One region of the Streptomyces sp. NPDC058665 genome, then DNA from elsewhere that is predicted to be linked to it. Evidence: riboswitches for the same ligand, from Rfam matches in the RefSeq annotation. Region 1 holds a riboswitch; each other region holds the start of a gene.
What was found. A riboswitch is a leader RNA that binds a small molecule or an ion and turns the genes downstream of it on or off. The one in region 1 is predicted to bind thiamine pyrophosphate.
Positions count from the first base shown of each region.

Region 2: it holds a riboswitch for thiamine pyrophosphate, as region 1 does, so the genes downstream of both, thiO (glycine oxidase ThiO) here and ACFWV8_RS08125 (thiamine ABC transporter substrate binding subunit) in region 1, are expected to answer to the same signal.
Region 3: it holds a riboswitch for thiamine pyrophosphate, as region 1 does, so the genes downstream of both, thiC (phosphomethylpyrimidine synthase ThiC) here and ACFWV8_RS08125 (thiamine ABC transporter substrate binding subunit) in region 1, are expected to answer to the same signal.

Region 1 covers NZ_JBHXRX010000009.1:81,665-84,935, forward strand. Annotated here, with positions in the region: gene rlmN (23S rRNA (adenine(2503)-C(2))-methyltransferase RlmN) at 1-1,047, shown strand, start outside; TPP riboswitch at 1,103-1,227, shown strand; gene ACFWV8_RS08125 (thiamine ABC transporter substrate binding subunit) at 1,308-2,402, shown strand; gene ACFWV8_RS08130 (ABC transporter permease) at 2,510-3,271, shown strand, end outside.
Region 2 covers NZ_JBHXRX010000071.1:26-3,296, forward strand. Annotated here, with positions in the region: gene ACFWV8_RS32410 (Rv2175c family DNA-binding protein) at 1-364, opposite strand, end outside; gene ACFWV8_RS32415 (NAD(P)/FAD-dependent oxidoreductase) at 455-1,618, opposite strand; TPP riboswitch at 1,794-1,908, shown strand; gene thiO (glycine oxidase ThiO) at 1,905-3,188, shown strand; gene thiS (sulfur carrier protein ThiS) at 3,257-3,271, shown strand, end outside.
Region 3 covers NZ_JBHXRX010000026.1:83,313-86,583, forward strand. Annotated here, with positions in the region: gene thiC (phosphomethylpyrimidine synthase ThiC) at 1-1,746, opposite strand, end outside; TPP riboswitch at 1,741-1,883, opposite strand; gene ACFWV8_RS19035 (YibE/F family protein) at 1,955-3,259, shown strand.

The DNA.
Region 1 (3,271 bases):
CATCTCGCCGACCTCACGCCGGAAGAGCGCCGTGAGGCCGTCGCGTCGCTAGGCGAGAAAGCGTTCCGTGCCAAGCAGCTGTCGCAGCACTACTTCGCGCGGTTCGCGCACGACCCCGCCGAGTGGACGGACATCCCGGCCGCCGCGCGCGCGAGGCTGGCCACGGAGCTGCTGCCAGACCTGATGTCCGTGGTCCGGCACATCTCCTGCGACGACGACACCACCCGTAAAACGCTGTGGCGACTGCACGACGGCACGCTCGTCGAGTCCGTCCTGATGCGTTACCCGGACCGGGTCACCATGTGCATCTCCTCGCAGGCGGGGTGCGGCATGAACTGCCCGTTCTGCGCCACGGGGCAGGCGGGCCTCGACCGCAACCTGTCCACGGCGGAGATCGTGCACCAGATCGTGGACGGCATGCGCGCGCTGCGCGACGGCGAAGTCCCCGGCGGGCCCGCCCGGCTGTCCAACATCGTCTTCATGGGCATGGGCGAACCACTCGCCAACTACCGCCGCGTCGTCGGGGCGATCCGCCGGCTGACCGACCCCGAGCCGGACGGTCTCGGTCTCTCGCAACGGGGCATCACCGTCTCGACGGTGGGCCTGGTGCCCGCGATGCTGCGGTTCGCCGACGAGGGCTTCAAGTGTCGTCTCGCCGTCTCTCTGCACGCGCCCGACGACGAACTGCGCGACACCCTCGTGCCGGTCAACACCCGTTGGAAGGTGCGGGAGGTGCTGGACGCCGCTTGGGAGTACACGGAGAAGTCGGGCCGCCGCATCTCCATCGAGTACGCCATGATCCGCGACATCAACGACCAGGCGTGGCGGGGTGATCTGCTGGGACGGCTGCTCAAGGGGAAGCGGGTGCACGTCAATCTGATTCCGCTCAACCCGACGCCCGGCTCGAAGTGGACCGCCTCGCGCCCCGAGGACGAGAAGGCCTTCGTCGAGGCCATCGCCTCCCACGGGGTGCCCGTAACGGTGCGCGACACCCGCGGTCAGGAGATCGACGGGGCCTGCGGTCAGCTGGCGGCGACGGAGCGCTGAGCGCGGCCTAGGGGCCCCGTTGGGGTCCATGTACCCTGGGCTTCGAACGAATTACATATTCCGACAGGGGAGCGCCACAGCGCTGAGAGTGCGGCAGAGGCTCGGGAAGAGCCTCACGGTCGCAGACCCTCTGAACCTTGCCCAGGTCATTCTGGGTAGGAAGTTCGGTCATCACTCATGCTGTTGCGCCCTGCCCCGCTCCGGTCCGCCGGTGCGGGGCAGGGCCGCGTCTTCTCCTGGACATCCCAGGAGGAATTCAGTTGCGTACCACGAAGAAGATGGCGGTGGGCGCCGTCGCCGCGGCGCTGGGAGTCTCCACGCTCGCCGCGTGCGGCGGCGGGTCAGAGGACTCCACATCCTCGGACGGCACGAAGGCCAAGACCGTGACACTTGTCGCCCATGACTCGTTCGCCGCCTCGGACTCCGTACTGAAGGAGTTCACCGAGAAGACGGGCTACACCCTCAAGGTGCTGAAGAGCGGCGAGGCCGGCGAGGCGCTCAACAAGGAGATCCTCACCAAGGGTTCGCCGCAGGGCGACGTCTTCTTCGGCGTCGACAACACCCTCCTCTCGCGCGCTCTCGACAACGGCCTGTTCACGCCGCACCAGGCGAAGGGCCTCGACCAGGTCCGCGCCGACGTACGGCTCGACGACGCCGAGCACCGTGTCACGCCCGTCGACACCGGCGATATCTGCGTCAACTATGACAAGGCGTACTTCGCGGACAAGAAGCTGACGCCGCCGGAGTCCTTCGCCGACCTGACGAAGCCCGCCTACAAGGACCTCCTTGTGGTCGAGAACGCTGAGCAGTCCTCGCCGGGCCTCGGCTTCCTCCTCGGCACTGTCGCCGCGTACGGGGACGACGGCTGGCAGGGCTACTGGAAGAAGCTCAAGGCCAACGGCGTCCAGGTCGTCGACAGCTGGGAACAGGCCTACAACGAGGACTTCTCGGGCTCCGCAGGCGGCAAGAAGGCGAAGGCGGAGCGCCCGCTCGTCGTCTCGTACGCGTCGAGCCCGCCCGTCGAGGTCCTGTACGCCGAACCCCAGCCGAAGGATGCGCCGACCGGCGTCGCCACGGGGACCTGCTTCCGCCAGATCGAGTTCGCCGGTCTGCTCCAGGGGGCGAAGAACGAGGCGGGAGGTAAGGCCCTCCTGGACTTCCTGGTGAGCAAGACCTTCCAGGAGGACATGCCGCTCAACATGTTCGTGAATCCGGTCGTCGACGGTGCGAAGCTTCCCGCGCTCTTCACCGACCACGGCGCCGTCGTCGACAAGCCGCAGACCGTGGCTCCGGAGAAGATAGCCAAGAACCGTGACGAGTGGATCCAGTCGTGGTCCTCACTCGTCGTCAAGTAGGCGCGGACGCCGCGCGGAAGGGCGGGCCGGGCCGCATACGGGGCGGGGACGCCGAGGGCGCGGTGCGTGCGGCGCGGCGCCGGGGGAGTGCCGGACGGCTGTGCCTCATGGCCGTGCCCGTCGCGTTCTTCGGCGTCTTTTTCGCCTACCCCGTCGCCGCGATCGTCGGCCGCGGGCTGAAGGCCGACGGCTCCTGGCACTGGGGCAGATTCGGCGACGTACTGAGCCGGCCCGACATCGGGCAGGTGCTCTGGTTCACGACATGGCAGGCCGCCGTCTCCACCGCCCTCACCCTGCTGATCGCGCTCCCCGGTGCCTACGTCTTCGCGCGCTTCGAGTTCCCCGGCAAACAGCTCCTGCGCGCCGTCGTGACGGTGCCGTTCGTCCTGCCGACCGTCGTCGTCGGCACGGCGTTCCTCGCGCTGCTGGGGCGCGGCGGGCTGCTCGACGAACTGTGGGGCATACGGGCGGACACAACGGTGTGGGCGATCCTCGCCGCGCATGTTTTCTTCAACTACGCGGTGGTCGTCCGCACCGTGGGTGGCCTCTGGGCGCAACTGGACCCACGTCAGGAGGAGGCCGCACGGGTACTCGGTGCCGGGCGGCTCGCGGCGTGGTGGCGGGTCACGCTGCCCGCGTTGGGCCCCGCCGTGGCGGCCGCTGCGCTGATGGTCTTCCTCTTCACCTTCACCTCCTTCGGTATCGTCCAGATCCTGGGCGGTCCCGCGTACTCCACCTTGGAGGTGGAGATCTACCGGCAGACCGCGCGACTGCTCGATCTGCCCACGGCCGCCGTTCTGACGATGGTCCAGTTCGCCGCCGTCGGCGCGATCCTGGCGCTGCACGCCTGGACCGTACGGAGGCGGGAG
Region 2 (3,271 bases), on a different contig from region 1:
AGACGGCGAGCGCCTGAGCGCGGCGCTTCACCTCCGTACCGCGATTCTCGCTGAGGGCCTGCGCGGGCGTGCCCGGCAGGGACGGGTCGGGAGTGAAGAGCCACTCAAGCATCTCTTCGTCGGTGAAGCTGTCGTCCCTCAGGAGCGTCAAGGTCCCGGCGAGGCCCTTGACGACCTTGTTGCCGTCGATGAAGGCGGCCGGCACCTGGAGCGCGCGGTTCTCCCCGCGGCGCACGGCGATCAGCGTGCCTTCCTTCACCAGCTGACGCACACGCGTCACCTCGATATCCAGCATTTCGGCGATATCGGGCAGGTGAAGCCAGGCAGGGACGAGAGCATCGATCTTTGCGTCAATCTCAGTCACAGGACAAGCCTGCCATCCCGGACTGACAGTCGGAAGCCGAGCGGGACGGCGAACGGGTCGCCGGGCGGTGTCGGGCGAGGTCGGGCTGGGTCAGAGAACCGTCGATTTGAGCGGTACGGCCGGGTCTGCGGCCCGCCGCGTGTCGATCCGCGCGCCCGACGCGACGAGCTTGCGGCCCTGCGCCAGATCACGCGGCCGGCCAACGGTCATCAGCGACACCAGCGCCCCCTCGCGCAGCCACAGGACCGACCAGGCGGCGGTCGCCGGGTCGCCGCGCCACAGCAGCGTGTCGGCCCGCGCGTGATGGCCCGCGTACTGCACGAAGCGGCCGAACTGCTCGGACCAGAAGTACGGCACGGGGTCGTACGGCTCGTGAGCCTCCCCCACGATGTCCGCCGCGACCGTGCGCGGCCCCTGGAGCGCGTTGTCCCAGTGGTGCACCAGCAGCCGCTCGCCGTAGCGGGCCGAGGGGAACGAGGCGCAGTCCCCGACCGCGTACACGTCGGCCCGTGACGTGCGCAGCCGGTCGTCGGCCGTGACGGCGCCCTCGGGGCCGGTCGCGATGCCGGAGCCCGCCAGCCAGGCCGTGGCGGGTCTGGCACCGATGCCCACGACGACCGCGTCCGCCGCCAGCTCGCGGCCGTCGGCGAGGGCCACCGTGCCGGGCCCGACGCCCGTCACGCGCGCGTGGGTGAGGAGTTCCGCGCCGCTCTGCGCGTACCAGTCCCCCATCGGAGTGGCGACCTCGGCCGGCAGGGCGCCCGCGAGCGGACGGTCCGCGGCCTCGACGACGGTCACCGCGCAGTCGGCCTCCCGGGCGGCGGTGGTGAACTCGGCGCCGATCCAGCCCGCGCCGACCACGACGACGTGGTTCCGGCGGTCCAGGACGGGGCGCAGCCGCGCGGCGTCGTCCAGGGTGTGCAGCAGATGGACACCGGGCGTTTCCTCGGTGCCGGGGAGGGTGATCGGTCCGGCGCCGGTGGCGAGGACCAGTACGTCGTACGGGACCGGCCCCGCCGCCGTGTCCACCTCGTGGTCGTCGGGGCGCACGCCGGTCACTTCCAGTCCCAGCCGCAGCTCCAGGGAGAGCGCGTCGAAGTCCACGTCGAAGGCCGAACTCTCCGCCGTCCCAAGGAGGACGGCCTTCGAGAGTGGGGGCCTGTCGTAGGGCTGGTGGGGCTCGGCCCCGATGAGGGTGACGGGGCCGCCGTACCCCAGTTCACGCAGGGCGACGGCGGTCTGTACGCCCGCCATGCCCGCGCCGACGATGACGGTGCGCCGCCGGTCCGCCTGCTTCCGCTGCTCGTTCACCTGATCACCTTAGGGTCTGGCTTTTGGATCGGGCCGGGACGACGACGCCCTTACAGGGCGCGGGGAGCGGGGGTTACGCTGACCCGGAAGCATCTGTCGGCAGTAGCGAACAAGAGACTTCACACCTCGCGGGAGCCCGTACGCACCGGGCTGAGAGGGAGGCTGACGCGGCCTCCGACCGTACGAACCTGATCCGGGTCATGCCGGCGAAGGGAGGAGCTGGACGCCCATGCGCTCATCTCACGTTCCGTTGGAGCAATCCGGTCCGGAGACCTCTCCGGGCAGGTCTCCGGACCCGCCGGCCGGCCAAGGTCCCCGGCACACCGACGTCCTGGTCGTCGGGGGCGGCGTCATCGGCCTCGTCACCGCCTGGCGCGCGGCGCAGCGCGGGCTCGGCGTCACCGTCGTCGATCCCGAGCCCGGCGGCGGGGCCGCGCGGGTCGCCGCCGGGATGCTCGCCCCCGTCAGCGAACTCGACCACGGCGAGCAGACCCTGCTGGGGCTGAACATCGCCTCCGCGCGGCTCTATCCGGACTTCGTCGCCGAGCTGGAGTCGGCCACCGGGCAGGACACCGGCTACCGCGCCTGCGGCACGCTCGCGGTCGCTCTCGACGCCGACGACCGGGCGCGGCTGCGTGAACTCCACGCCCTCCAAAGGAGGTCGGGCCTGGAGTCCGAATGGCTCACCGGTCGCGAGTGCCGGCGGCTGGAGCCGATGCTCGCCCCGGGCGTACGCGGCGGGCTGCGGGCCGACGGCGACCACCAGATCGACCCGCGCAGGCTCGCGGCGGCCCTCGTGACAGCCTGCGAGCGGGCCGGGGTGGTCTTCCACCGGGCGTGGGCCGAGAGGCTGCGGGTCGTCCGGGACCGGGCCGCCGGAGTCACCGTCGGCGGCGGTACCGAACTCGGCGCCGGGCAGGTGGTCATCGCCGGCGGCAGTCTCAGCGGGCGGCTCGCCGGGGTGCCGGACGACGTCCTGCCGCCGGTACGGCCCGTCAAGGGCCAGGTCCTGCGGCTGACGGTGCCGCGCCCGTACGCGCCGTTCCTCTCCCGGACACTGCGGGCCGAGGTCCGCGGCAGCCATGTCTATCTGGTGCCGCGCGAGAACGGCGAGCTGGTCGTCGGCGCCACGAGCGAGGAACTCGGCTGGGACACGACGGTGACGGCGGGCGGGGTGTACGAACTCCTGCGCGACGCCCATGAACTGCTCCCCGGCATCACCGAACTGCCGCTCACCGAGACCCGCGCGGGGCTGCGGCCGACATCGCCGGACAACGCCCCGCTGCTCGGCCCGACCGCGCTGCCCGGCCTGCATCTGGCCACCGGGCACCACCGCAACGGGGTGCTCCTGACACCAGTCACCGGCCAGGTGATGGCCACTGTGCTCACGACGGGTGAACTCCCCGACGACGCACGGCCCTTCACACCGGACCGCTTCTCGCCCACGTTCGCGCCCGGCCAGGCGCCGGGTCTCTCCCCCGCCGTCTCCGCAGGTCAGGAGCAGCACGCATGACAGACACCGTGAATCCGCCCGTCGATCCGCACGCGAACCCTCCCACGAACCCGCCCGCGGACTCCTCCGTGACCGTCTCGGTG
Region 3 (3,271 bases), on a different contig from region 1:
CAGCGGCAGATAGACCCGGTTCCCGCTCGCCGCGAACTCCTTCGACTTGGCGGCCATTCCCGCCTCGATCTCGTCCTGCGAACCGCCGTGGTCCCGCCGGATGTCGTGTGATATCCGCATCGAGCAGAATTTGGGCCCGCACATCGAGCAGAAGTGCGCGGTCTTCGCCGGCTCGGCGGGCAGCGTCTCGTCGTGGAACTCCCGTGCCGTGTCCGGGTCGAGAGCCAGATTGAACTGGTCCTCCCAGCGGAACTCGAACCGCGCGTCCGACAGCGCGTCGTCCCACTCCTGCGCCCCCGGATGCCCCTTGGCCAGATCCGCCGCGTGCGCCGCGATCTTGTACGTGATGACACCGGTCTTCACGTCGTCGCGGTTCGGCAGGCCCAGATGCTCCTTGGGGGTCACGTAGCAGAGCATCGCCGTACCCCACCAGGCGATCATCGCCGCGCCGATGCCGGAGGTGATGTGGTCGTACGCCGGGGCGACATCCGTCGTCAGCGGGCCGAGCGTGTAGAACGGAGCCTCCTCGCAGATCTCCTGCTGGAGGTCGATGTTCTCCTTGATCTTGTGCATCGGGACATGGCCCGGACCTTCGATCATGGTCTGTACGTGGTGCCGCTTGGCGATGGTGTTCAGCTCGCCCAGCGTCCGCAACTCGGCGAACTGCGCCTCGTCGTTGGCGTCGGCGATCGAGCCGGGGCGCAGTCCGTCGCCGAGGGAGTACGTCACGTCGTACGCCGCGAGGATGTCGCACAGCTCCTCGAAGTTCTCGTACAGGAACGACTCCTTGTGGTGCGCGAGGCACCAGGCGGCCATGATCGAGCCGCCGCGCGAGACGATGCCGGTCTTGCGGCGGGCCGTCAGCGGCACGTAGCGCAGCAGCACGCCCGCGTGGACGGTCATGTAGTCGACGCCCTGCTCGGCCTGTTCGACGACGGTGTCCTTGTAGATCTCCCAGGTCAGCTCCTCGGCCTTGCCGTCGACCTTCTCCAGTGCCTGGTAGAGCGGCACGGTGCCGATGGGGACGGGGGAGTTGCGCAACACCCACTCGCGGGTGGTGTGGATGTTGCGGCCGGTGGAGAGGTCCATGACCGTGTCGGCGCCCCACTTGGTGGCCCAGGTCATCTTGTCCACCTCCTCCTCGATGGAGGAAGTGACCGCGGAATTACCGATGTTGGCGTTGACTTTCACGAGGAACCGCTTGCCGATGATCATGGGTTCGATCTCGGGGTGGTTGACGTTGGCGGGCAGTACGGCGCGGCCGGCCGCGATCTCGTCGCGTACGACCTCGGGCGCGACGTTCTCCCTGATGGCGACGTACTCCATCTCCGGGGTGATGTCGCCGCGCCGGGCGTACGCGAGTTGGGTCACCGCCTGCCCGTCGCGGCCCCGGCGCGGCTGGCGCGGGCGGCCGGGGAAGACCGCGTCGAGATTGCGGAGCCCGCCGCGTGGCGAGGTGTGCTTGAGCCCGTCGTCCTCGGGGCGGACGGGGCGGCCCGCGTACTCCTCGGTGTCGCCGCGGCCGATGATCCAGTTCTCCCGGAGCGGGGCGAGTCCGCGCCGTACGTCGGTTTCGACGGTGGGGTCGGTGTACGGCCCCGACGTGTCGTACAGCGTGACGTCGTCGCCGTTGGTGAGATGCACCTGCCGGACCGGCACCCGGAGATCGGGGCGCGATCCTTCCACGTATCCCTTGTGCCAGCCGATGGCTCGCGCGGCAGGCGTGCGTGTGTCCTGAACGGTCATATGAGACCTACTCCCTACGCCGGCATTACCCGGTAACAGGTTCGGCGGTCGACGCAGCTCAGGGATCCGGGGAAGCCCCGGAACTCCACAGTCAGCGCCCTCTCAGCCCGGTGCTCCGAGCTCCCGCGTGTGTAAAGGCACCACCACGCTAACGCCATATCGGGCGTGCTGAACAGAGTGCCTCCGCCGTTCTTGCGATGATCGGTCGGTGACCCCATCCCCGCAGACACCTGATCCGCACGGCCACTCGCACAGTCATGGGCCGGCCGCGCCGGTCTCCAGACACCTGCGCAAGGTCATCGCCGCGGTGCTGATTCCCTTCGCGACGGCCGTAGTTGTCGGTCTGATCGTGCTCTGGCCCGGCGGCGCCCCCGACCATGAGCGCACCGGTGTCGGCTTCGACCGGCAGACCCAGCAGGGCCAGGTGGTGAAGATCGAGCAGGTCGACTGCAAGGACGTGAACGCGGCTCAAGTCCCGTCCACGGGCGACACGTCGGCGCCCCAGGGGCGGGAGGCGGAGCGCGCGCAGAGCGGGGACTGCGAGAAGGCGACGGTGGAGGTGAAGAGCGGCAAGGACAAGGGGCGCAGGTTCGTCGAGGTCGTCCAGCCGGACGCGCCACGGCAGTTTCACGTGAAACAGGACGTTGTGGTGGCGTACGCCCCGGACGCGCCGAGGGATCTCCAGTACTCGGTCACGGACGTGGACCGCACGGTGCCGATGGCGCTGCTGGCCGGGATCTTCGCGCTCGCGGTGATCGTGGTGGGGCGGCTGCGGGGGCTGATGGCGCTGGTCGCGCTCGTCATCTCGTTCGCCGTGCTGACGCTGTTCATCCTTCCGGCGATCCTCCAGGGCTCGAACCCGCTGGTCGTCGCGGTGGTCGGCGCGAGCGCCATCATGCTGATCGCGCTGTATCTGTGCCACGGTCTGACCGCCCGTACGTCCGTCGCCGTGCTCGGTACCCTGATCTCCCTGCTGCTGATCGGGCTGCTGGGCTCGCTGTTCATCGGCTGGGCGAGTCTGACGGGCAACACGGACGACAACACCGGGCTGATCCACGGGCTGTTCCCGGAGATCGACATGAGCGGTCTGCTACTGGCCGGTGTGATCATCGGATCGCTCGGTGTGCTGGACGATGTGACGGTCACCCAGACGTCGGCGGTGTGGGAGCTGCGCCAGGCGGACCCCGACATGGGGCCCCGCGCGCTCTACCGGGCGGGTATCCGGATCGGCCGCGACCACATCGCGTCGGTGGTCAACACGCTTGTGCTGGCGTACGCGGGCGCGGCGCTGCCACTGCTGTTGCTCTTCTCGATCGCGGAGTCGAGCGTGGGGACGGTGGCCAACAGCGAGCTGGTGGCCGAGGAGATCGTACGGACCCTGGTGGGGTCGATCGGTCTGGTCGCTTCGGTGCCGGTGACGACGGCGCTGGCGGCGCTGGTGGTCTCGGCCGACCGGCCGGAGTCCTCGGGGCCGCGCGGTGGCGGCCGCGGTGGACGGCGGCGGAAGGCGTAGCGGCACGCGGGC